One region of the Streptomyces sp. KPB2 genome, then DNA from elsewhere that is predicted to be linked to it. Evidence: riboswitches for the same ligand, from Rfam matches in the RefSeq annotation. Region 1 holds a riboswitch; the other holds the start of a gene.

Region 1 (14,690 bases):
CGAGGCCCGCCTCGGCGAGCGGCAACAGCTCGTCGCGTACGAGGACGGCGGCGTCGACCTCGGTGATGCCGCCGAGGCGACCGCGCCGGGGCCACTCGAAGCGGGCATCGATGCCGTGCCGGCACGCGGCCTCGAAGTTGGCGGCGGCGGCCTCGAACGGCAGCCGGGTCCACACCGGCCGGGGCTCCTCGGCGAGCGCGCGGACGACCCCGTAGTAGAAGGCCGCGTTGGCGATGACGTCGGTGACGGTGGGGCCCGCGGGCAGGACCCGGTTCTCGACGCGCAGGTGGGGGACGCCGTCCGCGATGTCGTAGACGGGGCGGTTCCAGCGGTAGACGGTGCCGTTGTGCAGGACGAGTTCGGAGAGCGAGGGCACCCCGCCCGCGTCGAGGACGTCGAGCGGGTCCTCGTCGTCGCAGATCGGCAGGAGCGCCGGGAAGTAGCGCCGGTTCTCCTCGAAGAGGTCGTACGCCGAGGTCACCCACCGCTCCCCGAACCAGGTGCGCGGCCGCACGCCCTGGGCCTGGAGTTCGGGCGGGCGGGTGTCGGTGGACTGCTGGAACAGCGGGGGCCGCGACTCGCGCCACAGTTCGCGGCCGAAGAGGAAGGGCGCGTTGGCGCCGAGGGCGATCTGCGCGGCGGTGACGGCCTGGGCCGCGTTCCACACGTCCGCGAAGCGGTCCGGGGTGACCTGGAGGTGCAGTTGCACGGACGTGCAGGCGGCCTCGGGGGCGATGGACTTCGAGGTGCAGGTCAGACGCTCGACGCCCTCGATGTCGAGGGTGAAGTCCTCCCCGCGGGCGGCCACGATCTGTTCGTTGAGCAGCGCGTAGCGGTCGACGGCGGAGAGATTGGACGAGACCAGGTCGTCCCGGTCCAGCGTCGGCAGAATACCGATCATCGCGATTCCCGCGTCGACCTCGCCGGCCTTGCGGTCCGCATATGCCAAAGAGGTGCGGATCTCCTCCGCGAGCCGGTCGAATACCCGGCCACCCAGGCGGTGCGGGGCTATGTTGACCTCCAGGTTGAACATGGCCAGTTCGGTCTGGAAGTCGCGGCTCGCGATGCGCTCGAGGACTTGCGCATTCAACATTTTCGGCATCCCGTCGGCACCGACGAGATTCAATTCGATCTCCAGCCCCATCAGGTTCTTGGGACGGTCGAACCGCTTCTCCGCCAGAAGTCGCTCCAGGCCCGTCAGGCACCGCTGGAGCTTCTCGCGGTAGCGCTGGCGATCGGACAGGTCGAACTGACCTGCCACGACCTTCTCCCCCATGGAAGAGTCCCTTCTCGGAGCGATGCGTGGAAGATCCGGCTGCCGGTGTCCGGCCGCCGGTCAGGTGGGATGATGCCCAGCCGAAGCGATCGATAACGTCCCCGTAGCGGCCCGGCAGCCGCTACGCTGTGCCGATGTGACCGCTGGCACATTCGTCGGGCATGGCACGTGGAGCAGTTTCCCGGGCCGGCAACTCGTGAAAAACGCCGACGACAATTGGCCGACCGCTCGGTGAACATTCCCCGAGGTCACCGCCTTACACCCGGTCCGGAATCCGGAGGATTCCCACAAATCGACGGCCGAGTTCAACCTTGTACGTCTTACCGGAATCGGGTAGCCGAAACACAGTCTGAACACATGTCGTATAAACTCCGCGGACAGGCAGCGGACCGGCTCCCAGGGCCGAAGGATCCTGCCGTCGAGCTGATGCGCGGCAGACCTGTCCCACTTCTCGTTTCCCGGACCCGGCCCCTGCCTCTCCCAGCCCCGTGAGCCGACAGTGTCGTCCGCCCGCTCCGCCCTCGCGCCACCGTGCCTTCGAATGAGAGGCGACCCATCATGTCCCTGCGTGTTCCCCAGGCCCCCGCGCCCGCCCTGCGCTCCGTCCTCACCGCCCTCTCCTCGCCCACCGCGGTCCGCGAGGCCCGGACCCCCGCCCTGCTCGGCGCCCAGGGACCCGCCACACCGGAACTTCCGCTGCCCGTGCACGTCCTCGACCGGGTCACGGCGGAGGGCGTGCCGGCGACGCGACTGACCGGATGGCGGTTCCACATCCGGTGCGCGGACCTGGTGGTGGCGGCCGCGGAGACGATGCTGACCGCCGACGGCTGGGCCTTCTCGCACTTCTTCGAGGGCCCCTACGTCGCCTCGACCGAGCGCGCGTTGCGGCAGGCCGAGTCGCTGCCCCAGCCGTACCAGCCGCGCCTGCTGTCGGTTCCCGAGCTGTACATGCTCACGCTGTGGCTGCACGGCGACTGTGCCGCGCACGCGGCCACCGGGCATCCCGCGGCCACCGACCTGCTGGTGCCGCTGGCGCCGGCGCCGCCCGGGATCGCGGCCCATCTGCCGCACCGGGTCGCCGAACTGCTGCCGGTCCTCACGCACCGGATGACGCCGACCCGGCTGCTGGGGTCTCCCGCCTGATCCGGCCCGGCGCCCGGCCGGCACGCCGCCTCGTCCCGGTCGCCGGCGCGCCGGCCGGCCCCTGTCCACCCGCTCCACCCACCACCCGCGCGGACTAGTCCCGATCGGCCATGCCGAACCATCCGAAAGGACAGTGCAGTTGGGCTGAACCGTCCGCGCGGGTGACGCGTCCTCAACCTGTGAGAAGCGGTGCCGCGAAATACCTGCGGATCGACGCCCAGGGGGCAACACTGGGTCCGGACCGACTCGAACAACGGGGGGCGGCCATGAACGAGGCTTCACGCCGCGGTACAGACAAGTCAGCAGAGTCAGCGAACTCACCCGTCATCACAGACCGAGAGACCCCACCCATGTGCCAGCACCAGCCACCGTGCCCGTCAGCCGTGTCCGCCGACCGGGAGTCCGCCCGTCTCGTGGCGCACCACCCGGAGCAGGGGTGGAGCCTGCTGTGCAACGGTGTCGTCCTCTTCGAGGACACCGGTGAGCTACTGCCGGACGGTCAGGTCGTCGCCCCGCACCGCCCCGTCGGCGCGGGTCTGACGACCGCCGCCTGACCTCGGGCCGGGCCGTGTGACGCCACGAGACGCCACCGCGCCCGGCACCTCACGGGGCCGGCCCGCAGCCACGGCTGCGCACCGGCCCTCACGTGTGTCCGGGACCGGTCACTCCCCGTGGGCCGCCCGCGTCGGCACGGTGACGGCCCGGGTCTCCACGGCCGGTACGCCTTCCCCGGAGCGCCGGGTTTCCGGAAGACTCCGGGGAAGGTTCGTGGTCGGTGTCGGTGGAGGTGCGGGAAGTGGCGGTGGACGGGGCCCGGGCGGGGACATCTTCCGGCGGCCGGGGCAGGGTCACGATTACGGACATCGCCCGCCGCGCGGGTGTCTCGGTGCCGACCGTGTCCCGGGTCGTGAACGGCCGGTCGGACGTCTCTCCCGGGACCAGGGCGCGGGTGGAGGAACTGCTGCGCCGGCACGGGTACCGCAAGCGCGCCGCCGCGCCCGGCCGCCGGGCGGCCCTGCTCGACCTGGTCTTCAACGACCTGGACAGCCCCTGGGCCGTGGAGATCATCCGGGGCGTCGAGGAGGTGGCCCACGCGGCCGGGGCCGGCACCGTGGTCTCCGCGGTCCACGGACGCTCGGGCGGCGCCCGCCAGTGGATGCGCAATCTGCGGGCGCGGGCCTCGGACGGCGTCGTCCTCGTCACCTCGGCCCTGGACCCCGTGCTCCACCAGGAGTTGCGGGTCCTCGGCGTGCCCCTGGTCGTGGTCGACCCGGCGGGCTCCCCCGCCCTGGACGTGCCCACCGTCGGCGCGGCCAACCACGCGGGTGGCAGGGCGGCCACGGAACACCTGCTGGCGCTGGGGCATCGCCGGATCGGCCTGATCGCCGGGCCGCCGCGGCTGCTGTGCTCGCGGGCCCGTCGCGACGGCTACCGCGCCGCTCTGCGGGGCGCCGGCCTCGCCGTGGACGGCTCCCTCGTCGTCCCCGGCGACTTCCGCCACGAGTCCGGCTTCGCGGCCTGCGACGCCCTGCTCGGCGTGCCCGAACCGCCGACGGCCGTCTTCGCGGCCAGCGACCAGATGGCGCTCGGCGCGATCGAGGCGCTGCGCAGGCGTGGTCTGCGGGTGCCGCAGGACGTGAGTGTCGTCGGCTTCGACGACCTTCCGGAGGTCCGCTGGTCGGCGCCGCCGCTGACGACCGTGCGCCAGCCGCTCGCCGAGATGGGCAGGGTGGCCGCCCGCACGGTGCTCCGCCCGGCCCGCGACGAACGGCCGGACCCGCCACGGGTCGAACTGGGCACGGAGCTGATCGTCCGCTCCAGCACGGCGCCCCCGCCCCGTCGCGCGGCACGGTGCGATTGATCCCGCCCGCGATCTCCCCCCGGCTCCACGGCCGCCCCAGGACCGACGGCCCTCGGGGTCCTCACCTCGTGCGCGCCCTCCCCTGGCTCCATATCGCGTTGTACCCAACGGCCAGCCCCGCGGCCACCGTCGCCCTCCCGCGGCCTATGGTGACCGGCATGCAGTCCTACACGATCGGCCAGGCGGCGCGGCTGCTCGGCGTCAGTCCGGACACCGCGCGCCGCTGGGCCGACGCGGGCCGGATCACCACCCGTCGCGACGAGGGCGGGCGGCGCGTCGTCGACGGGCGCGACCTGGCCGCGTTCTCGGTCGAGCTCGCCCGCTCCGACGGCGCCGACGAGGAGACCCCGCACACCTCGGTCCGCAACGCGTTCCCCGGGATCGTCACCGCGATCAAGCTCGGCGACGTCGCGGCCCAGGTCGAGATCCAGGCCGGTCCGCACCGGCTCGTCTCCCTGCTGACCAGGGAGGCGGTGGAGGAACTCGGCCTGGAGGTCGGCGTGGAGGCCACGGCCCGGGTGAAGTCGACGAATGTCCATGTCGACAGAACCTGACCGCCCGACACCGCCTCAGCCACCTGAGCAACCCGAGCAACCGTGCGAACGCACATGCCAGGCTTTCTCTCCACCGAGCTTGCTCATGCGATGCGACAGGAGACTTACACCTGGCAGATGCGGAAGTATGATCGGCGCAATGGGGGTCGCCCACGCTCGGTAGCCGCACGTCCGGTCGCCGCACGCCCGGTCGCCGAGCCCGTCGGCCCCCGCCCGGAGACGCCGAGGGAGTACCCGTGATGACCCGTTCCGTGCGCAGGACGCGCCGCATCCGCCGTACCGCGCGGATGGGCGGTGCGGGAGCCGCCGCGCTGCTGGCCCTGAGCGCCTGCTCGTCGTCCTCGGACCCGGGTACGGACTCCGACTCCGCCGGCGGCTCGTCGTCCTCGGCGAAGGTGTCCGGCCAGGTCACCGTGTTCGCGGCGGCCTCGCTCAAGGAGAGCTTCACGACGCTCGGCGAGACCTTCGAGAAGCAGCACCCGGGCACCGAGGTCACGTTCAACTTCGCCGGCAGCGACACCCTCGCCGCCAGCATCACCAGCGGCGCACCGGCGGACGTGTTCGCCTCCGCCAGCCCGAAGACGATGGCGACCGTCACGGACGCCGGGGCCGCGGCCGGCACCCCGGTCACCTTCGTGCGCAACCAGCTGGAGATCGCCACGCTGCCCGGCAACCCCGACCGCGTCTCCTCCCTGAAGGACCTCACCGGATCCGGCCTCAAGGTCGTGCTGTGCGACAAGACGGTGCCGTGCGGTGCCGCGGCCCGGAAGGCGCTGGACGCCAGTGGCCTCGAGCTCACCCCGGTCTCGTACGAGCAGGACGTCAAGGCCGCCCTCACCAAGGTCGAGCTGAAGGAGGCCGACGCCGCCGTCGTCTACAAGACGGATGTGAAGGCGGCCGGTGACAAGGTGACGGGCGTGGACTTCCCGGAGTCGGCCGAGGCGGTCAACGACTACCCGATCACCCTCCTCAAGAACGCCCCGAACACCGACGCGGCCAAGGCGTTCATCGAGCTGGTGAAATCCGCCGAGGGACAGCGGGTGCTCACCGGGGCCGGGTTCCGCACGCCGTGAGCAAGTCCACCGGAACGACGCCCACGCCCCCCGGCGCCGACCTGGTGACCGCCGGGCCGCGCCGCCCCCGGCACCGGGGACGCATGGTGCCGGTGCCGCTGCTGGTGCCCGCCCTGATCGGCCTGGCGTTCCTGCTGCTGCCGCTGCTCGCCCTGGTGGTCCGCGCCCCGTGGAGCGGACTGCCGGATCAGCTGAGCAGCCCGGAGGTGTGGCAGGCGCTGCGCCTGTCGCTGCTGTGCGCGACGTCCGCGACCGTGCTGAGCCTGCTCGTCGGCGTGCCCCTGGCCTGGCTGCTGGCCCGTACCGACTTCCCCGGCCGGGGCTTCGTCCGCGCCCTGGTGACGCTGCCGCTGGTGCTGCCGCCGGTGGTGGGCGGCGTCGCGCTCCTCCTGGCGTTCGGGCGCAACGGGGTCGTCGGACAGTGGCTGGACGCGTGGTTCGGGATCACGCTGCCGTTCACGACGACGGGCGTGGTACTCGCGGAGACGTTCGTGGCGATGCCGTTCCTGGTCATCAGCGTGGAGGGCACCCTGCGCGCCGCCGACCCGCGCTACGAGGAGGCCGCCACGACGCTGGGCGCCTCCCGCTTCACCGCGTTCCGCCGGGTGACCCTGCCGCTGATCGCGCCGGGCATCGCGGCGGGCGCCGTGCTGGCCTGGGCGCGGGCGCTCGGCGAGTTCGGGGCGACGATCACCTTCGCGGGCAACTTCCCCGGCCGGACCCAGACCATGCCGCTGGCCGTCTACCTGGCCCTGCAGAACGACCCGGCGGCGGCGATCGCCCTCAGCCTGGTGCTGCTGGCCGTCTCCATCGCCGTACTGGCCGGGCTGCGGGACCGCTGGATGAGTGCGTCATGACCGACACCGGTGAACGGAAGGCCGCCATGGACTGCCCCGCCCCCGACGGCCACCGGCCCGGGGAAGGCCTCGACGCCCGGCTCGTCGTGGCACGCGGCGCCTTCCGCCTGGACGTCGCCCTCACCGCCGCGCCCGGCGAGGTCGTGGCCCTGCTGGGTCCCAACGGCGCGGGCAAGACCACCGCCCTGCGCGCGCTCGCCGGTCTGGTCCCGCTCGCCGACGGTCATCTGCGCCTCGACGGCGCCGAGCTGGACCGTACGCCGCCGGAGTCCCGCCCGGTCGGGGTGGTCTTCCAGGACTACCTGCTCTTCCCGCACCTGACCGCCCTCGACAACGTCGCGTTCGGGCCGCGCTGCCGGGGTGCGGGCAAGGCGGAGGCCCGGGCGCGGGCTGCCGTGTGGCTGGACCGGATGGGCCTGGCCGCGCACGCGGGCACCAAGCCGCGCCGCCTCTCCGGCGGTCAGGCCCAGCGCGTCGCCCTCGCCCGCGCGCTGGCCACCGGCCCCCGGCTGCTCCTGCTGGACGAGCCGCTCGCGGCCCTCGACGCCCGGACCCGGCTGGAGGTGCGCGCCCGGCTCCGCCGCCATCTCGCCGAGTTCGAGGCCGTCGCCGTACTGGTCACGCACGACCCGCTGGACGCCATGGTGCTGGCCGACCGCCTGGTGGTGGTCGAGGACGGCGCGGTCGTCCAGGAGGGCGCCCCCGCCGACATCGCCCGCCGGCCCCGCACGGACTACATCGCCCAGCTGGTCGGCCTGAACCTCTACCGGGGGCGGGCCGAGGGCCACACCGTGCGGCTCGACGCCGGCCCCGGCATCACCACGACGGAGGAGCTGTCCGGTCCCGTCTTCGTGGCCTTCCCGCCGAGCGCCGTGACGCTGTACGACGAGCGTCCCGCCGGTTCCAGCGCCCGCAACCTCTGGCAGTGCGAGGTCGCGGGCCTGGAGAGCCACGGCGACCAGATCCGCGTGGACCTCACGGGTGAACTCCCGCTCGCCGCCGACCTCACCACGGTCGCCGCGGCCGAGCTGGGCCTCCATCCGGGCGCCCGGGTGTGGGCGGCGGTCAAGGCGACGCAGACCCACGCGTACCCGGCGTGACGCCTGCGCCGGGCTACGGTGCCCCCATGAGCCTGAGCATCCGCAACCAGCTCCCCGGCACCGTCACCGCTGTCACCCCGGGCGAGGCCATGGCGACGGTCCGGGTCCGTCTCTCCGGCGGCCAGGACCTCACCGCGGCCATCACCCGGGAGGCCGCCGACGATCTCGGCCTGAGCCCCGGAACGGCCGTCCGCGGCCTGGTGAAGTCGACGGAGATCTCCCTGGCCACCGGCCCGACCGCCGGCCTCTCGATCCGCAACCGGCTGCCCGGCACGGTCACCCGCCTCGTGGTCGGCGACGTCATGGCGGTCGCGCACATCGCCATGGTGGACGCCGAACTCACCGCCGTGATCACCAAGGAGGCGGCCGAGGAGCTGGGCCTCTTCGTGGGTTCCGACGTCATCGCGCTCGTCAAGTCCACCGAGGTGGCGCTCGCCACGGCCTAGCCGGCCCGGCAACGGCGGAGCCCCGCCCCCGAGGACGGGGGCGGGGCTCCGGGCGCGGACGGCTCAGTCCTCGTACGCGTCCAGCGGCGGGCAGGAGCAGACGAGGTTCCGGTCGCCGTAGGCCTGGTCGATGCGGCGCACCGGCGGCCAGTACTTGTCGGCGGCGGAGACCCCGGCCGGGAAGACGGCCTCCTCGCGCGTGTACGCGTGGTCCCAGTCGCCGCCGAGCGCGCCGGCGGTGTGCGGGGCGCCGCGCAGCGGGTTGTCGTCGGCGGGCCAGGCGCCGGAACCGACCTTCTCGATCTCCGCGCGGATGGCGATCATCGCCTCGCAGAACCGGTCCAGCTCGGCCAGGTCCTCGGACTCGGTCGGCTCGATCATCAGCGTGCCGGCCACCGGGAAGGACATCGTCGGCGCGTGGAAGCCGTAGTCGATCAGCCGCTTGGCGACGTCGTCGACGCTCACGCCGGTCGCCTTGGTCAGCGGGCGCAGGTCGATGATGCACTCGTGCGCGACCAGACCGCCCGGGCCGGTGTACAGCACGGGGAAGTGCGGCTCCAGGCGCTTGGCGATGTAGTTGGCGGACAGCACGGCCACCTGCGTGGCCCGCTTGAGGCCCTCGCCGCCCATCAGACGGACGTACGACCACGAGATCGGCAGGATGCCCGCTGAGCCCCACGGCGCCGCCGAGATCGGCCCGACGCCGGTCTGCGGCCCGGCCGCGGGCTGCAGCGGGTGGTTGGGCAGGTACGGCGCCAGGTGCGACCGCACGCCCACGGGGCCCACGCCGGGGCCGCCGCCGCCGTGCGGGATGCAGAAGGTCTTGTGCAGGTTCAGGTGGGAGACGTCGCCGCCGAAGTGGCCGGGCTTGGCGAGGCCGACCAGGGCGTTGAGGTTGGCGCCGTCCACGTAGACCTGGCCGCCCGCGTCGTGCACCTGCGCGCAGATGTCGGCGACGTGCTCCTCGAACACGCCGTGCGTGGAGGGGTACGTGATCATCAGCACGGCCAGCTCGTCGCGGTGCTTCTCGATCTTGGCGCGGAGGTCCTCGACGTCGATCTCGCCGTCCTCGGCGGTCTTGACGACGACGACCTTCATGCCGGCCATCACGGCGCTGGCGGCGTTGGTGCCGTGCGCGGAGGACGGGATGAGGCACACGGTGCGCTGCTCGTCGCCGTTGGCCCGGTGGTAGCCGCGTACGGCGAGCAGGCCCGCGAACTCGCCCTGGGAGCCGGCGTTGGGCTGGAGCGAGACCTTGTCGTACCCGGTGACCTCGGCGAGCCTCTCCTCCAGCTCACGGATGAGGGTGAGGTAGCCCTGCGCCTGCCCGGCGGGCGCGAAGGGGTGCAGCGCGCCGAACTCGGGCCAGGTGACCGGCTCCATCTCGGTGGTCGCGTTGAGCTTCATGGTGCAGGAGCCCAGCGGGATCATGCCGCGGTCCAGCGCGTAGTCCCGGTCGGCGAGGCGGCGCAGGTAGCGCAGCATCGCGGTCTCGGAGCGGTGCTGGTGGAAGACGGGGTGGGTCAGGAAGTCGTCGGTGCGCAGCAGCGCCTCGGGCAGCGTGTCCCCGGCCTCCGCGTCCAGCGTCTCGACGTCGCCCTCGACGCCGAACGCGTTCCACACGCCGCCCACCTGGGCCCGCGTGGTGGTCTCGTCGCAGGCGAAGGAGACGTGGTCGGCGTCGACGAGCCGCAGGTTGATGCCGTTCTCGCGGGCGGCGTGCACGATGGCGTCGGCCCGGCCGGGCACCCGCGCGGTGACGGTGTCGAAGTAGGCACCGTGGACGATCTCGACGCCGCCGGCGGCGAGACCGGCCGCGGTGATCGTGGCGTACCGGTGGGTGCGCCGCGCGATGGCCCGCAGGCCCTCAGGGCCGTGGTAGACGGCGTACATGCCGGCCATGACGGCGAGCAGCACCTGCGCGGTGCAGATGTTGCTGGTGGCCTTCTCGCGGCGGATGTGCTGCTCGCGGGTCTGCAGGGCCAGGCGGTAGGCCTTGTTGCCGTCGGCGTCCACGGAGACGCCGACCAGACGGCCGGGGAGGCTGCGGGCGAACTTCTCGTGCACCGCCATGTAGCCGGCGTGCGGTCCACCGAAGCCCATCGGCACGCCGAAGCGCTGGGTGGTGCCCACGGCGATGTCCGCGCCCAGCTCGCCGGGCGAGGTGAGCAGCGTGAGGGCGAGCAGGTCGGCGGCGACGGTGACGAGCGCGCCGAGCTCGTGCGCCCGGTCGATCACCGGCTTGATGTCGCGGACGGCTCCGGAGGCGCCCGGGTACTGGATGAGGACGCCGTTGATCTCGCGCTCGGCGATCTCGGCCGGGATGCCCCCGCTCAGGTCGGCGACGACGACCTCGACGCCGGTCGGCTCGGCGCGGGTCTGTATCACGGCGACGGTCTGCGGCAGGGCGTCCGCGTCGACCAGGAAGAGGCCCTTCTTGTTCTTGCCCATGCGCCGGGACAGCGCCATCGCCTCGGCGGCGGCGGTGCCCTCGTCGAGCAGCGAGGCGCCGGAGGTGGGCAGGCCGGTCAGCTCGGCGACCATCGTCTGGAAGTTCAGCAGGGCCTCGAGCCGGCCCTGGGAGATCTCCGGCTGGTAGGGCGTGTACGCCGTGTACCAGGACGGGTTCTCCATGACGTTGCGCAGGATGACCGGCGGGGTGAAGGTCCCGTAGTAGCCGAGGCCGATCATGGAGTCGAGGACCTGGTTGCGGTCGGCCAGGGAGCGCAGCTCGGCCAGCACCTCGGCCTCGGAGCGCGCGCCCGGCAGGTCGAGCCGGTCGGCGTTCTTGATCACATCCGGCACCGCGGCGGCCGTCAGTTCGTCGAGCGAACCGTAACCGACCTGCGCGAGCATCTTGGCCCGGGCCTCGTGGTCGGGGCCGATGTGGCGCTGCTCGAAGGGCATGGCCCGTTCGAGCTCGGAGAGCGGAGTGCGGTGGGCGGTCATTGCGGAGGCCTCCTGGTCTGACGACCTTCGAGGGGCACCACGGCGCGGGTACCCGGACGGCCTCCCCCTCTGTCATCTCAACCTGAGAGCTTCACCGGGCGAGCCCTGGGGCTCTCCCGGCTTTCACCGTCGGTGAGAGCGGAAGCCGTCGACACCCGCCCTGCTTTCCAGAGTGACCTCGTCCGTGCGGTACGTGAGCCTGAGAGATTCCGGGGAGGATTTGCTCCTTCGGCGCCTCCGGTGGTGTCCGGAGGACTCTCCCGCGCGGGGTCAGCGGCCGTTTGCCAGCGTACCAGCGAGGCACCCGCCCGACTCTCGAGTGGCCGACCGGCCACTTGTGCTCTTTTGTAGTACTTACGGATGATTAGGCGGCTGGTGTGCGACCCCAGTGCGGCCCAGTGGTGCGATCAAGTGGAGGGCCCCGTGCGTACTGACATCGATCCGCGGAACCTGATCGGCCGCAAGGCGTTCGACCGCGACGGCACGAGGATCGGCACCGTGGACGAGGTGTACCTCGACGATGCCACCGGCGTGCCCGAGTGGGCGGCGATACGCACCGGCCTCTTCAGCCGGGACGCCTTCGTCCCCCTGGAGCCCAGCGAGCTGGTCGACGGCACCCTGCGCGTGCCCTTCGACCGCTCCCTGATCAAGGAGGCGCCGGACTTCGGCGTCGGCCGGCACCTCTCGCCGGAACAGGAGCTCCAGCTCTACCACCACTACGGCCTGGACGTGGCCGCCTCTCCCCCGCCGCCCGACCACGACTTCGGCAAGCTGGCCGGCAAGGGCAAGGACGACGGCTGACGCACCGCCCGCGCCATCCGGGCCCCCTTACCCGGCCGCCCGTCTCGCGGCCCCGTCCGCACCGGCTCCGCCACCGGGCCGGCGGTCGGGATCCCCGCTCGGTCTTCGCACCTCGGGGGCGACCAGCGGCAGCGGGTCCGCCGGGACCAGATCGGGGTCGTCCACCGGGAAGGTCCGCACCCGGCCGACCTCGGAGTACGGCGTCTCGAACCGGACGGTGACCCGGCCGAGTCCGCTGCCCTGCACCCACCCGTGCCCCAGCTCCGCATGGCGTACGTCGTGCCCCGCGGGCCACCGGCGCTCCGCGGGCGAGGGGCTGTGCTGCTCGACCGGCACGGTCTCGGGCTCCTCGGCCGGTTCCTCGGGGCGGTCCCCCGCCGCCTGGGCGAACAGGTCCTCCTGCGTGTAGTCGGCGAGGCCGCTCACCCCCACCCCGAGCAGCCGCACGCCGCCCGTGGTGTCCACCGAGTCCAGCAGTCTCGCGGCGGCCTCCCGGATCACCGCCGGGTCGTCGGTGGGCCCGCGCAGCGTCTCGGAGCGCGTCAGCGTCGAGAAGTCGTATCTGCGGACCTTGAGCACGATCGTCCGCCCGGACAGCCCGGAGGCGCGCAGCCGCCGCACGCAGCGGTCCGCCAACCGTCCCACCTCCACGCCGACCCGCACCCGGTCGTGGATGTCCACGTCGTAGGTGTCCTCGACCGACACCGACTTGGTCTCCCGCTCGGCCACCACCGGCCGCTCGTCCCGCGCCAGTGCCATGGCGTACAGCGCGTGGCCGTGTGCCTTGCCCAGCAGCCGCACCAGCTCGTCCTCGCCGGCCTCGGCGATCTCGCCGACTGTGGTGATCCCCGCCCGGCGCAGGTGGTCCCCCGTGGCCGGTCCCACCCCGGGGAGCGTCCGCACGGTCATCGGCTCCAGCATGGCCCGCTCCGTCCCCGGCGGGATGAGGACCAGTCCGTCGGGCTTGGCCTCCTCCGAGGCGATCTTGGCGAGCATTTTGGAGGCGGCGAGCCCGACGGAGCCGGTGAGGCCCGTGACGGCGCGGATGTCCGCACGCAGTTTCGTCCCGGCGAGCCGCGCCGACGCCGCGTCCCAGGCCGTCCGGCCGGCCTCCAGGTCCACGAAGGCCTCGTCCAGGCTCAGCGGCTCCACCAGGGGCGACAGCTCCCGCAGCAGCCGCATGACCTGCTCGCTGATCGACCGGTAGAGCTCGAAGCGGGGAACGAGATAGGCGGCGTGGGGAGCGAGCCGGCGCGCCTGGCCCATGGGCATCGCGGAGTGCACCCCGAACACCCGCGCCTCGTACGAGCAGGTGGCGACCACGCCGCGGGGCCCGAGGCCGCCCACGACGACAGCTTTCCCGCGCAGGCTCGGCTTGGACGCCTGCTCCACCGAGGCGAAGAAGGCATCCATGTCGAGATGCAGGATCGTGGGCGCGGTTCTCACATCTCCGATGCTGCCCTACGCCACTGACAATGCCGCCGCCACCCGCGGGAGGAGGCCCCGCCGGAAGAGATCGGTGCGCGCGGCGGCGTTCAGACCGCCCGGTTGTTGCGCCGCCGGGCCAGTTCGTCGGCCGGATTGTGCCCGACCAGGGTCTCGCCGGTGTCGATCCGCTCCCCGTGCAGTTGGGACAGCGCGCTCTCCACGTCCCGCCACACCACTCCGACGGCGATCCCGAAGATGCCCTGGCCGCCCTGGAGCAGTGCGTGCACCTCGTCGGGAGAGGTGCACTCGTAGACCGTGGCGCCGTCGCTCATCAGCGTCATCCGCTCCAGGTCGCGAAAGCCCCGCTCCCTGAGGTGCTGGACGGCGGTGCGGATGTTCTGCAGCGACACCCCGGTGTCGAGGAAGCGCTTGACGATCTTCAGCACGACCACGTCGCGGAAGCTGTACAACCGCTGCGTTCCGGATCCGTGCGCGGGCCGCACACTGGGCTCGACGAGGCTCGTGCGGGCCCAGTAGTCGAGTTGCCTGTAGGTGATGCCCGCGGCCGCGCAGGCCGTCGGCCCGCGATAGCCGATCTGCTCGGACGCCATGGACGTCGCCCCTCCGCTGGTCGGCACCGCTGCCGGTCGCTGCGGACCGGGATCGGCCGCGCCACCGTGATGGGCGTGGCTCGCGCCTGCGCGAAGCCGGGAGCCCGGGGGAGGGTACGGACCGCCTGCCCCGAGGCTGTGCCCGGGGCCACCCCCAACCGTACCGTCGCCGCTGGTTCTCACGCCGACCTCCGTCCTTGACCTGCCTCCTCGAAGGTAGGCAGTCACCAAGGGTGCGTCAACGATCGCCACACTCGGCACGCCGAGTGATAATCACCTTACGAGTGGTTTCCCGTGCCCAGTTCCGGGAAAGGCTAGTCGGATGTGCCCGTGCAGGGCCGCGCGCAGCCGCGGACCCGCACCCGTCCTCACTGGTTGCTGCTTCCGAAGTCCTCGGGCGAGATCTGGTCGAGGAACTCGCGGAACTTCTCCACCTCGTCCTCCTGCTCGTCCGGAATCGAGATGCCGGCGTCGTCCAGCAGCGTCTCGCTGCCGTAGATCGGCGTGCCGGTGCGCAGGGCCAGCGCTATGGCGTCGGACGGCCTGGCACTCACCTCGACCCCGCTCGCGAAGACCAGCTCGGCGTAGAAG
Region 2 (14,690 bases), 4.3 Mb from region 1:
TACGGCGTGCAGATCGCCGGCGGCACCTGTCCCACCGTCGCGATGGGCGGCTGGCTCCAGGGCGGCGGCTTCGGTTACACCTCCCGCAAGTACGGCATGGGATCCGACCGTCTCGTCTCCGCCCGGGTCGTCCTCGCGGACGGCCGCATCGTGCGGACGAGCGCGACCGAGCACCCCGACCTGTTCTGGGCGCTGCGCGGCGCCGGCGGCGGCAACCTCGGCATCGTCACCGCCTACGAGGTCACCCCCGTTCCGATCCCGTCCCTGACCCTGTTCAACCTCAACTTCCGTTACACGGACGCCCACTCGCTGATCCTGGCCTGGCAGGACTGGATGGCCTCCGCACCCCGCGAACTCGCCTGCGAACTGATGTTCCTGCACTCCACCGACGCCCCCGCCGGCACCGAACCGACCGTCGTCCTCACCGGCGCGTACCACGGACCGAAGAGCGATGCCGACCGGCTCCTCGACCGTCTCACGACCGCCGTCGGCCACCCGGGCACCAGCCGCGCCGTCGACGAACTTCCCTACACCCAGGCGATGATGCAGGTCTACGGCTGCGGGGACCGGACCGTCGCCGAGTGCCACCGGGTCGGCTTCACCCCCGAGGCCCAGCTGCCGCGCGAGTCCCACACCACCCAGCGCAACCTCTACTTCGCCCAGCCCTGGACCCCGGCCGCCGTCCGCAGTGCCCTGGACGCCCTCACCGCCGACCCCCGCCCCGGCCAGTTCCGCTTCCTCGGTCTGTTCCCCTACGGCGGCCGGATCAACGAGATCTCCCCGACCGCGACCGCCTTCGTCCACCGCGACGCGGTGTTCAACGCCGGCTTCTCGGTCACCCTGCCCACCGCCGATCCCGCCGCGGAGGCCCGCGAAGCCGCCCGCGTCTGGGTGGACACCGCCCACACCACCATGGACGCGTACTCCAACCACGAGTCGTACCAGAACTACATGGACCCGGCCCTCACCAACTGGCGGCAGGCGTACTACGGCCGCAACCTGCGCCGCCTGCGCGCGGTCAAGTGCGCCTACGACCCGGACCGCTTCTTCCGCTTCGCCCAGTCCGTCGACTGACCTCCCCGGCCCGGCCGCGCCGCGGCCCTCACCCCGAAGGACCCACCGTGACCCGCACGGACGACCCCCTGCACGACGTCATCGTCATAGGCTCCGGCCCGGCCGGCTACACCGCCGCCCTCTACACCGCCCGCGCCCAGCTCCGCCCCCTCGTCTTCGCCGGTTCCGTCCTCGTCGGCGGCGCCCTGACCACCACCACCGAGGTGGAGAACTTCCCCGGTTTCCCCGACGGCGTCCTCGGACCCGACCTGATGGACCACATGCGCGCCCAGGCCGAACGCTTCGGCGCGGACATCGTCGACGACGACATCACCGCCGTGGACCTGACCGGCGAGGTGAAGACCGTCACCGACACGGCCGGCGCCGTCCACCGCGCCCGCACCGTGATCGTCGCCACCGGCTCCCAGCACCGCAAGCTGCACCTGCCCGGCGAGGACGCGCTGGGCGGACGGGGCGTCTCCTCCTGCGCCACCTGCGACGGCTTCTTCTTCAAGGACCGGGACATCGCCGTCGTAGGCGGCGGCGACACCGCCATGGAGGAGGCCACCTTCCTCACCCGGTTCGCCCGGTCGGTGACGGTCGTGCACCGCCGGGACACGCTGCGCGCCTCCAAGGTCATGGCGAACCGCGCCGCCCAGGACCCGAAGATCCGCTTCGTCTGGGACAGCGAGGTCGCCGAGATCCACGGCGACGACCGCCTCACCGGCCTGACCCTGCGCTCCACCCGCACCGGCGAACTGCGCCCCCTGCCGGTCACCGGCCTGTTCGTGGCCATCGGCCACGACCCGCGCACCGAACTCGTCAAGGGACAGCTCGACCTGGACGACGACGGCTACATCAAGGTCGTGTCCCCCTCCACCCGCACCAGCCTCCCGGGCGTCTTCGCCGCCGGCGACGCGGTCGACCACGCCTACCGCCAGGCCATCACGGCCGCCGGCACCGGCTGCGCCGCCGCCCTCGACGCCGAGCGGCACCTCGCCGCACTGGACGCCGGCGAACGCTGAGCACACCAGGGGGCCGGGGCAACCGGTGTGCCTGCCGATCCCCACCCGGAGCACACCGGCCGGGTGGGGACCGTCGTCGCCGAACGCGCCGGCCGGGGCCCGTCTCCTAACACTCGATGATGTTCACCGCGAGCCCGCCCCGGGCCGTCTCCTTGTACTTGACCGACATGTCGGCGCCGGTGTCCTTCATGGTCTTGATGACCTTGTCGAGGGAGACCTTGTGGGAGCCGTCGCCGCGCATGGCCATGCGGGCCGCCGTGACCGCCTTGACCGCGGCCATGCCGTTGCGCTCGATGCAGGGGATCTGGACCAGGCCGCCGACCGGGTCGCAGGTGAGGCCGAGGTTGTGCTCCATGCCGATCTCGGCGGCGTTCTCCACCTGCTCCGGGGAGCCGCCGAGCACCTCGGCGAGGGCGCCGGCCGCCATCGAGCAGGCGGAGCCGACCTCGCCCTGGCAGCCGACCTCGGCGCCGGAGATGGAGGCGTTCTCCTTGAAGAGCATGCCGATGGCGCCGGCCGCGAGGAGGAAGCGGACCACGCCGTCCTCGTCGGCGCCGGGGACGAAGTTCACGTAGTAGTGCAGGACCGCGGGGATGATGCCGGCCGCGCCGTTGGTGGGGGCGGTGACGACCCGGCCGCCGGCCGCGTTCTCCTCGTTCACGGCCATCGCGTAGAGCGTGATCCACTCCATCGCCAGGGCCTGCGGGTCGCCCTCGGAGCGGAGCTTGCGCGCGGTGTTCGCGGCGCGGCGGCGGACCTTCAGGCCGCCCGGCAGGATGCCCTCGCGGGTCATGCCGCGCTCGACGCACGCCCGCATCACGCGCCAGATCTCCAGCAGGCCCTCGCGGATCTCGTCCTCGTCGCGCCAGGCTCGCTCGTTCTCCAGCATCAGGGCGGAGATGGACAGGCCGGTCTCGCGGGCCAGGCGCAGCAGCTCGTCGCCGGTGCGGAAGGGGTACTTCAGGACGGTGTCGTCCAGGACTATGCGGTCCGCGCCCACCGCGTCCTCGTCGACGACGAAGCCGCCGCCGACCGAGTAGTAGGTCTTGGTCAGCACCTCGGCGCCCTCGGCGTCGTACGCCCACAGCGTCATGCCGTTGGCGTGGTAGGGGAGGGCCTTGCGGCGGTGCAGGACCATGTCGTCGTCGTAGGAGAAGGCGATCTCGTGGTCGCCGAGGAGGCTGATGCGGCCGGAGGATTTGATCTTCTCGACGCGGTCGTCGGCCGTCTCGACGTCCACCGTGCGCGGCGAGTCGCCCTCCAGGCCGAGCAGCACCGCCTTGGGGGTGCCGTGGCCGTGGCCGGTGGCGCCGAGCGAGCCGTACAGCTCGGCGCGGACCGAGGCGACGGAGTCCAGCAGCTTCTCGTTGCGCAGGCGGCGGGCGAACATGCGGGCCGCGCGCATCGGGCCGACCGTGTGCGAGCTCGACGGGCCGATGCCGATCGAGAACAGGTCGAAGACCGAGATGGCCACGGGGACTCCTCAGAACGGGGGTGGTGCGGAGGGGGTGCCGAGGGGCGGGGCGCCCGGCCGCTTGTGGCGGATGCGGCGTCCCACCCCTCGGGTGCGGTGTCTACTTGTTCAGACCCGGGTACAGCGGGTGCTTGTCGGCCAGGGTCTTCACCCGGGCCTTGAGGGCCTCCGCGTCGTAGGACGGCTTCAGCGCCTCGGCGATCACGTCCGCGACCTCGGCGAAGTCCTCGGCGGTGAAGCCGCGGGTCGCCAGGGCCGGCGTACCGATGCGCAGACCGGAGGTCACCATCGGCGGACGCGGGTCGTTCGGGACGGCGTTGCGGTTGACCGTGATGCCGACCTCGTGGAGGCGGTCCTCGGCCTGCTGGCCGTCCAGCTCGGAGTCGCGCAGGTCCACCAGGACCAGGTGGACGTCCGTGCCGCCGGTCAGGACGGAGACGCCCGCCGCCTTCGCGTCGTCCCGCACCAGGCGCTCGGCCAGGATGCGGGCACCCTCCAGCGTACGGCCCTGGCGCTCCTTGAAGTCCTCGCTCGCGGCGACCTTGAAGGCGACGGCCTTGGCGGCCACCACGTGCTCCAGCGGGCCACCCTGCTGACCGGGGAAGACGGCGGAGTTGATCTTCTTGGCCAGCTCGGCCGTGGAGAGGATCACACCGCCGCGCGGGCCGCCCAGCGTCTTGTGCGTGGTCGTGGTGACGACGTGGGCGTGCGGCACCGGGTTCGGGTGCAGGCCCGCCGCGACCAGACCGGCGAAGTGCGCCATGTCGACCATCAGGTACGCGCCGACCTCGTCCGCGACCTTGCGGAACGCGGCGAAGTCCAGCTGGCGCGGGTACGCCGACCAGCCCGCCACGATCAGCTTCGGCCTGGTCTCCTTGGCCAGGCGCTCCACCTCGGCCATGTCGACCTGGCCGTCGTCGCCCACGTGGTAGGGGACGACGTTGTAGAGCTTGCCGGAGAAGTTGATCTTCATGCCGTGGGTCAGGTGCCCGCCGTGGGCGAGGTTCAGACCCATGATCGTGTCGCCGGGCTTGAGCAGCGCGAACATCGCGGCCGCGTTGGCCTGGGCGCCCGAGTGCGGCTGCACGTTGGCGTGCTCGGCGCCGAAGAGCGCCTTGACCCGGTCGATGGCGATCTGCTCGACCACGTCGACGTGCTCGCAGCCGCCGTAGTAGCGGCGGCCCGGGTAGCCCTCGGCGTACTTGTTGGTGAGGACCGAGCCCTGGGCCTCCATGACCGCGACCGGGGCGAAGTTCTCCGAGGCGATCATCTCGAGGGTGGACTGCTGGCGGTCCAGCTCGGCGTCGACGGCGGCGGCGACGTCCGGGTCCAGCTCGTGCAGGGGTGTGTTCAGAAGGGACATGCGATCGTGACTCCTCAGGCGCCGGCGAAGGCGGTGTACTCGTCGGCGGAGAGCAGGTCGGCCGGCTCGTCCGTGACCTTCACCTTGAACAGCCAGCCGCCCTCGAAGGGGGCGCTGTTCACCAGCGACGGGTCGTTGACGACGTCCTCGTTGACCTCGGCGATCTCGCCGGAGACGGGGGAGTACAGGTCGGAGACGGACTTGGTCGACTCCAGTTCGCCGCAGGTCTCGCCCGCGGTCACCGAGTCGCCGACCTCGGGAAGCTGCACGAAGACGACGTCACCGAGCGCGTTGGCCGCGTGCTCCGTGATGCCGACCGTCGAGACGCCGTCCTCGGCGCCCGACAGCCACTCGTGCTCCTTGCTGTAGCGCAGCTGCTGGGGGTTGCTCATGGCCTGAATTCTCCTGTACGCGAGGAAGTGGCTGGTGAAGGGGGTGGTGGGGCGGTACGTCACACGGGACCGGACCCCGGGGACACGGGCGGCCGACGCCGCCGGGGACACGGGCGGCCGGTGCCGCCGGAAACACCGGGGGCCGGTGCCGCCCAGTGTCTACTTCTGGCGCTTGTAGAACGGCAGCGCCACGACCTCGTACGGCTCGTGGCTGCCCCGGATGTCCACGCCGACGCCTTCCGTGCCCGGGGCCGCGTGCGCGGGGTCGACGTACGCCATGGCGATCGGCTTGCCCAGCGTCGGCGACGGAGCGCCGGAGGTGACCTCGCCGATCACCTCGCCGCCCGCGACGACCGGGTACCCGGCGCGCGGCACCCGGCGGCCCTCGGCGACCAGGCCGACCAGCACGCGGGGCGGGTTCTGCTCCGCCCGGGAAGCGGCCTCGGTCAGCGCGGCGCGCCCGACGAAGTCGCCCTCCTTCTCGAACTTCACCACCCGGCCCAGACCGGCGTCGAACGGCGTCAGCGAGGTCGTCAGCTCGTTGCCGTACAGCGGCATGCCCGCCTCCAGGCGGAGCGTGTCCCGGCAGGACAGGCCGCACGGCACCAGCCCCGCGCCCTCGCCCGCGTTGGTCAGCGCCTGCCACACCTCGACGGCGTGCTCGGGCTTCACGAACAGCTCGAAGCCGTCCTCGCCGGTGTAACCGGTGCGCGCGATCAGCGCCGGGACGCCCGCGACCGTGCCGGGCAGACCGGCGTAGTACTTCAGGCCGTCCAGGTCGGCGTCGGTGAGCGACGCGAGGATGCCCGGGGACTCGGGGCCCTGCACGGCGAGCAGCGCGTAGGCGTCGCGGTCGTCGCGCACCTCGGCGTCGAAGCCGGCCGCGCGCTCGGTCAGCGCGTCCAGCACGACCTGGGCGTTGGAGGCGTTGGCGACCACCATGTAGTGAGAAGACGCAGCCTCGGACTCGCCCAGCCGGTAGACGATCAGGTCGTCCAGGATGCCGCCGTCCTCGCGGCAGATCATGGTGTAGCGCGCCCGGCCCGGCTTCACGGTGCCGATGTTGCCGACCAGCGCGAAGTTCAGCAGCTCGGCCGCCTGCGGCCCGGTGACGGTGATCTCGCCCATGTGCGAGAGGTCGAAGAGCCCGGCGCGGGTGCGCACCGCGACGTGCTCCTCGCGCTCGGAGCCGTAGCGCAGCGGCATGTCCCAGCCGGCGAAGTCGGTCATCGTCGCGCCCAGCGCGCGATGCGTGGCATCGAGCGCGGTACGGCGGAGTTCGGAACTGCTCATCGGTCGGTCGTCTCCCAGGACAGGACGTGGCGAGGTCGGTCCTCCCCATCTGTCATCGGAACCTGAGAGGTTCGCCACGGCCACCGGAGTACGGCGATCAGGGCTTGCACCTTGGGTGGGACCGCCCTCGGGGCGGTCCGCTTTTCAGATGTGCCTCGCCCGCGCGGTAACGGTGCCTGAGAGATTCAAGGGAGGGACTTGCTCCTTCGGCGCCCCGGCGCGGCCGGGGACTCTCCCGCGCGGATTCAAACGGCCGGTATGCAGTTGGCGCCGCCATCATTGCACGCCCGGCCCATCCGTGGCAGACCGTGATCTGTAACCGGCTTGTGGCAGTAAGCGAACGAAAACGCGAGACCCGCGCATTACCTTCTCTTTACACTCGACGGGGAGGTACTCGTGTACCGCCCAGGGGAGGACGATCACGGTGAACAGGACCACGGCGTACGCCACGACCTCGGGACTCGCGCTGCCCAAGCAGCCCGTCTCTCCCGCCCCGGAGGCCTGCGCCCCACTGCCCGCACCCGTCGTCCGGGACCTCAGGGACCGCGACGGCCGCAGCCCGCACGCCCTCCTCTTCGGGCCCCGCGACCTGGTGGTGATCACCGGTCTGCCCGGCAGCGGCAAGTCCACGCTGATGCGGCGCACCGTGCGCGGGCGCCGCATCGACTCCCAGGACACCCGCGACCGCTGGGACCGGCGCATGCCGCGCCTGCTGCCGTACGCGCTCTACCGCCCCCTGGTCCGCCTCGCCCACTACGCGGGACTGCGCCGCGCGCTGCGCTCCGGCGAGGGCGTCGTCGTGCACGACTGCGGCACCCAGGCCTGGGTGCGCGGCTGGCTGGCCCGCGAGGCCCGCCGCCGCGACGGCACCCTCCACCTGCTGCTCCTCGACGTCGCTCCCGACGACGCCCTGGCCGGCCAGCGCGAGCGCGGCCGGGGCGTGTCGCGGTACGCGTTCCTGCGCCACCGCGCGGCCAACTCCCGCCTGTTGCGCGCGGTGACCGGGGGCACCCTGCCCGCCGGCTGCGCCTCGGCGGTCGTCCTGGACCGGGCGGCGGCCGACACCCTGCGCCGGATCGCCTTCACGGGGTGACGCACGGTAGGGCCGCGGGGCCGAACGGGTTAGCCTTTCAGCCACGAAGCGGCCACGAAGCGGCCGTGAACGGCGGTACCAGGCAGGCGGTAGGCAGACAGATGGACTTCCCGGCACAGGCACACCCCCATCCGCACGGCGGGTGGCCCGGCAACGAGCTGGAGGAGGTGCTGTCCGCATCCCTCGGCGTCCCGACGGCCGGTGGCCGGATCGTGGAGGTCCTCGGCCGCAGCTTCCTGTGGATACCCCTGCCCAACGGCGGAGGCCCGCACAGCGGCCCCCTCGACCTGCCCTCGCTGGAGATCGACGGCCAGGCCTACGTACCGGTGTTCAGCTCCGAGGAACAGTTCCGCCAGGTCGCCGGGGCGCAGATGGCGTACACCGTCGCGCCCGCCGTGGAGTTCGCCCGCGGCCTGCCCCCGCAGGTCGGCATCGCGGTGAACCCGGAGGGCGTGGTCGGCATCCCGCTGCCGCCGCCCGCCGTGGCCGAGCTGTGCCGGGCCGGGCGCACCCCGCTGGACGGGCCCGCGTCCGGCGGCCGGGTCCGCCTCTTCGAGCCGGACTGGCAGGACGAGCCCGTGGACTTCCTGGCCGCCGCCTCCGCCGAGTTCGCCGCCACCGGCGTGGTCCGCACCGCACGCCGCTGCCTGGCCGCCGTCGAGACCGCCGACCCGGTCCTGTACATCGGCGTCGAACTCACCCACTGGGAGGGCGACGCCCGAGCCCTCCCCCTGGACGCCCTCGGCCGCGCCCTCACCAAGGCCCCCCTGAAGTACCAGGTCAACCTGGTCCTCCTGGAGGCGGCCCAGGACCCGGTCTGCGACTGGATGCGGGAGAAGGTCAGGCCCTTCTACGACCGGGACTTGTAGAGGCCGGTCAGGGTGAGCGACCCGAAAGGGGCGCGGGGCTGTGGCATGTGCGGCTCCGCCGCGTGGGCGCGACAAGCCACGACGGCGCCGCACCCGCCGACGGACAGCACACCCCGAGCTCATAGGCCCCCCGCACCCGGCGGAGCCGTAAGCTGGTCCCGACACCGGGGGAACTTCTCGAAGGGGCGATACGCGTGAGCGCCAGCGGCACCACGACCGGACAGGTCGAGCACATGCTGCGCCAGGTGACGCCCGGGCGCTACGACGCCTACGAGGCCCTGCTGCGCGCCCTCGCCACCCCCACTTCCGGCCAGGTCTGGATGCTGCTGTGGCACGGCCAGGCCGGCTCCCCGGACGCCCAGTACGGGAACATGGAGGTCGAGGGCTACGGCTACGCGCCCTGCGTGACCTCCGCCCAGGAGCTGTCGGCCAGTGGCTGGAACCGCTCGTACGAGGTGGTCGACGGCCTGGAGGTCGCCCGCGCCCTCTACCCGGACCACTACGGCCTGTGGCTCAACCCGCACGCCCCCGGCGGCGGCGTCGGCATCCCCTGGCTCGACCTGCGCCGTATCGCCTCCGGTCTGGACCGCCAGCCCGCCGGCCCGCTGCGGCTGTCCGAACCGGCCATCGAGATCCCCCAGTTCTACGCCCTGCTCGCGCAGAACGCCCACCGCACCCCGGCGGTCCGCGCGCTGCGCCGCGCCTGGGTGCAGCCGGCGCTCGGAGCGCCGTATCTCGCCATCGGCCTGGACGTGTACGACACCTCCCCGCCGGCCGTCGACGCGGTGCGCGCGATGATGCAGCAGTCCGTCGGCGCGGTGCCGGACGGGCTGCCGGTGTCGACGGTGGCGATGACCGACACGCACGACCCGGTCGCCCTGTGGCTGCGCGCCAACGCCCGACCGTTCTACGACCGCGAGGCCCACGCGGCCGCCCCCGCCCAGGCACCGGCGGGCGGGTACGGATACCCTCCGGCCGGTAGCCGGTACTGACAGTCAGGGGTCCGTCCGTCGCGTCGGAAGAGGGGATCTTCGCGCGTAGATGACGACGCAAAGCACCCCCATGTCCCCGATGTCCAACTCGCCCCTGTCCGGCCCCCGTTACCCACTGTCCGGATAACGGAACACCTCGAACAGCATCACGGTTGCGCATCCATTCCCCGTCAGCTCTGGCTACAGATCGCCAAAGCGTTGAAGACTCCCGCAACAAGGGGTGGATGCTCGCCCCTTTGTACGACGGACTGATCACGCCGCTACAGCGGCAAGTGCGGGCCGGCTACCGCCGGTTGAGAGGGGTCCCTGCCAGATGACGGCACCATTGCACGAGCCGACCGCGGAAGCGGCCCCGAGTGCGGCAGAGGAAGCGGCGGTCGCCGGCGCCGAGGCCAAGTCGGTACAAGGCCGCTCCCTGGGCCGGATCGCCTGGGAGCGCCTGAAGAAGGACCGGCTGGCCCTCGCGGGCGGCATCGTGGTGCTGCTCCTCATCCTGGTCGCCGTCTTCGCACCGCTGATCACCTCCCTGTACGGGCAGGAGCCCAACGCGTACAACGAGGACATGATCGACCCGCTGTTCGGCACCCCCACGGGCTCCCTGGGCGGCGTCAGCGGCGACCACTGGCTCGGCGTCGAGCCGGTCAACGGCCGTGACATCTTCGCCCGTATCGTCCACGGCGCCCGGATCTCGCTGCTCGTCGGCTTCCTGTCCGCCATGGTCGCCGTGGTCATCGGCACCGTTCTGGGTGTCCTCGCCGGCTTCTTCGGCGGCTGGGTCGACTCCCTCATCAGCCGGATCATGGACGGCCTGCTGGCCTTCCCGCAGCTCCTGTTCATCATCGCCCTGGTCTCCGTGATGCCGGACTCCATGCTGGGGCTGAGCGGCACGGGTGTGCGCCTGCTCATGATGATCGTGGTCATCGGCTTCTTCGGCTGGCCCTACATCGGCCGCGTGGTCCGCGGCCAGACCCTCTCGATGCGTGAACGGGAGTACGTCGAGGCGGCCCGGTCGCTGGGAGCCGGACGGTTCTACATCCTGTTCAAGGAACTGCTGCCCAACCTGGTGGCGCCGATCATCGTCTACACGACGATGATGATCCCGACCAACATCCTCACCGAGGCGGCGCTCAGCTTCCTGGGCGTGGGCGTCAAGCCGCCCACGTCGTCCTGGGGGCAGATGCTCTCGAGCGCGATCGACTACTACAAGTCCGACCCCATGTACATGGTGGTCCCCGGTGTGGCGATCTTCATCACCGTTCTTGCCTTCAACCTCTTCGGTGACGGCGTGCGCGACGCGTTGGACCCGAAGGGCTCCCGCTGACCTGCCGTACCGCAAAGCGACCCGTGGCACCTGCACGGGGTCTCTCATCTAATCCGGAGGATCCGAGATCGTGACTACCCAACGCACCTCAGGGCGGCGCAAGCAGGCTTTGGCCGCTGCCGCAGTGGTCGCCGCGCTGCTGACCACGGCGGCGTGCGGCGGCGGCGGCGACGACGACGGCGGCAGCGGTTCGAAGAACGGCGCGGCCGGCTTCGACGCCGCCAACAACAAGGTCGCCCAGGCCTCCGAGGCCAAGAAGGGCGGGACGCTGAAGTTCGCCAGCACGCAGGACGCCGACTCGTGGGACACCACGCGTGGCTACTACGGCTTCATGTGGAACTTCTCCCGCTACTACAGCCGCCAGCTCGTCACGAACAAGACGGAGCCGGGCAAGACGGGCGCCGAGGTCACCCCCGACCTCGCGACCGACGTCGCCAAGGTCTCGGACGACGGCAAGACCTACACGTACACCCTGCGTGACGGCATCACCTGGGAGGACGGCAAGCCGATCACCTCCAAGGACGTCAAGTACGGCATCGAGCGCGTGTGGGCGCAGGACGTGCTGTCCGGCGGTCCGACGTACCTCAAGGAGGTGCTCGACCCCAAGGACGAGTACAAGGGCCCGTACAAGGACAAGTCCAAGGACAAGCTGGGTCTGAAGGCGATCGAGACGCCGGACGACAAGACGATCGTCTTCCACCTGCCGCAGGCCAACTCGGACTTCGAGGAGATGCTCGCGCTGACCTCGGCGTCCCCGGTCCGCCAGGACAAGGACACCAAGTCCAAGTACGGCCTGCACCCGTTCTCCTCGGGCCCGTACAAGTTCGAGTCGTACAACCCGGGCAAGGACCTGACCCTGGTCCGCAACACCGAGTGGAAGCAGAGCTCGGACCCGATCCGCAAGGCGTACCCGGACAAGATCACGATCAAGTTCTTCACCAACGCCAACGACCTGGACGCCCGCCTGATCGCCGGCGACTACGACATCGACCTGGCCCAGACCGGTCTGTCCCCCCAGGGTCGTACCACGGCGCTGAAGGAGCACAAGGAGAACCTGGACAACCCGGTCTCGGGTTACATCCGGTACGCCGCGTTCCCGCAGAACGTGAAGCCGTTCGACAACATCCACTGCCGCAAGGCCGTGCTCTACGGGGCCGACCACGTCTCCCTGCAGACCGCGCGCGGCGGCCCGGTCGCCGGCGGTGACATCGGCACCAACATGCTGCCGCCCGCCGTCCCGGGCTCCGAGGGTCAGAAGTACGACCCGTACGAGATGGCCGGTGCCAACAAGAAGGGCAACGTCGAGAAGGCCAAGGAAGAGCTGAAGGCCTGCGGCCAGCCGAACGGCTTCAAGACCACCATCGCGGTCCGCAACAACAAGCCGGTCGAGGTCGCCACCGCCGAGTCCCTCCAGGCCTCGCTGAAGAAGGTCGGCATCAACGTCGAGATCGACCAGTACGACGGCTCGCAGTACGCCAGCGTCATCGGTAGCCCCACGAACGTGAAGAAGAAGGGCTACGGCATCATCATCATGGGCTGGGGCCCGGACTTCCCGTCCGTGCAGGGCTACGGTCTGCCGCTGTGGCACAGCGACTACATCCTCGACAGCGCGAACAACAACTTCGCGATGATCGACGACCCGAAGATCGACGGTCTCTTCGCCGACTACCTGACCGCGAAGGACGACGCGGGCAAGGAGAAGATCGCCACGGAGATCAACCACAAGGTGATGGAAGGCGGGTACTACCTGCCCTTCGTCTTCGAGAAGTTCATCAACTGGCGCTCCAGCAACATCGCGAACGTGTACACCACCGACGCCTACAGCGGTATGTACGACTTCGTGAACATCGGCCTGAAGAACCCCAAGAAGTAACCGGTACACCCGCCGTACGGCACGAAAGGCAGGTGAAGGCCGGCGCGGCGTGACCGCGGGCCGCCGGACAACCTCCGGCGGCCCGCGGGACGCAGCGGGCCGCAACCCGTGCTCGCTTACCTCATCAGGCGGCTGTTCGCCGCCGCAGTGATGCTCGTGGTCATCATCCTGGTGGTCTTCTGCATCTTCTTCCTCGTCCCCAAGTGGGCCGGGGTCGACATCGCCCTGAACTTCGTCGGCAAGCAGGCGGACCCCGCCGCCGTCGAGGGTGTGCGGGAGAAGCTGGGTCTGGGCGACCCGGTCCTCGTGCAGGCGTGGGAGTTCTTCAAGGGCATCTTCGCGGGTCGCACCTACGCGGCCGGCGGCGACGTGACCCACTGCGCCGCGCCCTGCTTCGGCTACTCCTTCAAGACCGAGCAGTCGGTCTGGCCGGTGCTGACCGAGCGTTTCCCGGTGACCCTGGCTCTCGCGCTCGGCGCCGCCGTGCTGTGGCTGATCTTCGGCGTGGCCGCCGGTGTGCTCTCCGCCCTCAAGCGCGGCACGCTGTGGGACCGCGGCGCGATGGTCGTCGCCCTGGCGGGTGTCTCCCTCCCCATCTACTTCACCGGTCTGCTCAGCCTGGCGATCTTCTCCTACGGACTGGGCTGGATCGACGGCGAGTTCGTACCGCTCGAGGACAGCTTCAGCGGATGGTTCGGAGGCATGATCCTGCCCTGGATCACGCTGGCCTTCCTGTACGCCGCGATGTACGCCCGGATCACCCGCGCCACCATGCTGGAGATCCTCGGCGAGGACTACATCCGCACCGCGCGGGCCAAGGGTCTCAAGGAACAGGTCGTCATCAGCAAGCACGCGATGCGTTCGACCCTGACCCCGCTGCTCACCATGCTCGGCATGGACCTCGGCGCCCTGATGGGCGGCGCGATCCTGACCGAGACCACGTTCAGCCTCCCCGGCCTCGGCCAGAAGGTGCTGGACGCGATCCAGAACCACGACCTGCCCTTTATCCTGGGCGTCGTCCTGATCACTTCTCTCGCGGTGCTGATCGCCAACCTCGTGGTGGACGTCCTGTACGCCGTGATCGACCCCCGAGTGAGGCTCGCATGACCGAACTGAGCAAGAGCGGGGCCGCGGTGGGCGAGCCCACCGCCACCTCGCCCGCGCCGACCGCCTTCCTGGAAGTACGCGACCTCAAGGTCCACTTCCCGACCGACGACGGTCTGGTCAAGTCCGTCGACGGGCTCTCCTTCCAGCTGGAGAAGGGCAAGACCCTCGGCATCGTGGGCGAGTCCGGCTCCGGCAAGTCGGTGACCTCGCTGGGCATCATGGGCCTGCACACCGCCGGCCAGTACGGCAAGCGCAAGGCGCGGATATCCGGCGAGATCTGGCTGGACGGCACCGAGCTGCTGTCCGCCGACCCCGACCACGTGCGCAAGCTCCGCGGCCGCGAGATGTCGATGATCTTCCAGGATCCGCTCTCCGCGCTGCACCCGTACTACACGATCGGCCAGCAGATCGTGGAGGCGTACCGCATCCACCACAAGGTGGACAAGAAGACCGCCAAGCGCCGCGCGGTGGAGATGCTCGACCGGGTCGGCATCCCGCAGCCCGACAAGCGGGTGGACAGCTACCCGCACGAGTTCTCCGGCGGTATGCGCCAGCGCGCGATGATCGCGATGTCGCTGGTCAACAACCCCGAGCTGCTCATCGCGGACGAGCCGACCACCGCCCTGGACGTCACCGTCCAGGCGCAGATCCTCGACCTCATCCGGGACCTGCAGAAGGAGTTCGGCTCCGCGGTCATCATCATCACCCACGACCTGGGCGTCGTCGCCGAACTGGCCGACGACCTGCTGGTGATGTACGGCGGCCGGTGCGTCGAGCGCGGTCCGGCGGAGAAGGTGTTCTACGAGCCCCGGCACCCCTACACCTGGGGCCTGCT

What was found. Region 1 has a riboswitch for glycine ahead of gcvP (aminomethyl-transferring glycine dehydrogenase). Riboswitches for the same ligand answer to the same signal wherever they lie in the genome.
Region 2: linked by a shared signal. The riboswitch ahead of gcvT (glycine cleavage system aminomethyltransferase GcvT) and the one ahead of gcvP (aminomethyl-transferring glycine dehydrogenase) in region 1 are both predicted to bind glycine.

What each region holds. Positions count from the first base shown of each region.
Region 1 covers NZ_CP034353.1:6,835,475-6,850,164, reverse strand. Annotated here, with positions in the region: gene D1J63_RS30980 (glutamate-cysteine ligase family protein) at 1-1,276, opposite strand, end outside; gene D1J63_RS30975 (hypothetical protein) at 1,835-2,419, shown strand; gene D1J63_RS30970 (DUF5999 family protein) at 2,770-2,973, shown strand; gene D1J63_RS30965 (LacI family DNA-binding transcriptional regulator) at 3,216-4,280, shown strand; gene D1J63_RS30960 (helix-turn-helix transcriptional regulator) at 4,439-4,834, shown strand; gene modA (molybdate ABC transporter substrate-binding protein) at 5,074-5,907, shown strand; gene D1J63_RS30950 (ABC transporter permease) at 5,991-6,764, shown strand; gene D1J63_RS30945 (ABC transporter ATP-binding protein) at 6,791-7,864, shown strand; gene D1J63_RS30940 (TOBE domain-containing protein) at 7,891-8,310, shown strand; gene gcvP (aminomethyl-transferring glycine dehydrogenase) at 8,374-11,259, opposite strand; glycine riboswitch at 11,437-11,532, opposite strand; gene D1J63_RS30930 (PRC-barrel domain-containing protein) at 11,683-12,060, shown strand; gene D1J63_RS30925 (DNA polymerase IV) at 12,088-13,506, opposite strand; gene D1J63_RS30920 (MerR family transcriptional regulator) at 13,596-14,282, opposite strand; gene D1J63_RS30915 (bifunctional nuclease family protein) at 14,468-14,690, opposite strand, start outside.
Region 2 covers NZ_CP034353.1:2,492,852-2,507,541, reverse strand. Annotated here, with positions in the region: gene D1J63_RS10760 (FAD-binding oxidoreductase) at 1-1,074, shown strand, start outside; gene trxB (thioredoxin-disulfide reductase) at 1,122-2,078, shown strand; gene D1J63_RS10750 (L-serine ammonia-lyase) at 2,185-3,552, opposite strand; gene glyA (serine hydroxymethyltransferase) at 3,653-4,915, opposite strand; gene gcvH (glycine cleavage system protein GcvH) at 4,930-5,307, opposite strand; gene gcvT (glycine cleavage system aminomethyltransferase GcvT) at 5,467-6,600, opposite strand; glycine riboswitch at 6,755-6,848, opposite strand; gene D1J63_RS10730 (AAA family ATPase) at 7,025-7,693, shown strand; gene D1J63_RS10725 (enhanced serine sensitivity protein SseB) at 7,795-8,562, shown strand; gene D1J63_RS10720 (enhanced serine sensitivity protein SseB C-terminal domain-containing protein) at 8,757-9,554, shown strand; gene D1J63_RS10715 (ABC transporter permease) at 9,868-10,875, shown strand; gene D1J63_RS10710 (ABC transporter substrate-binding protein) at 10,946-12,748, shown strand; gene D1J63_RS10705 (ABC transporter permease) at 12,857-13,855, shown strand; gene D1J63_RS10700 (ABC transporter ATP-binding protein) at 13,852-14,690, shown strand, end outside.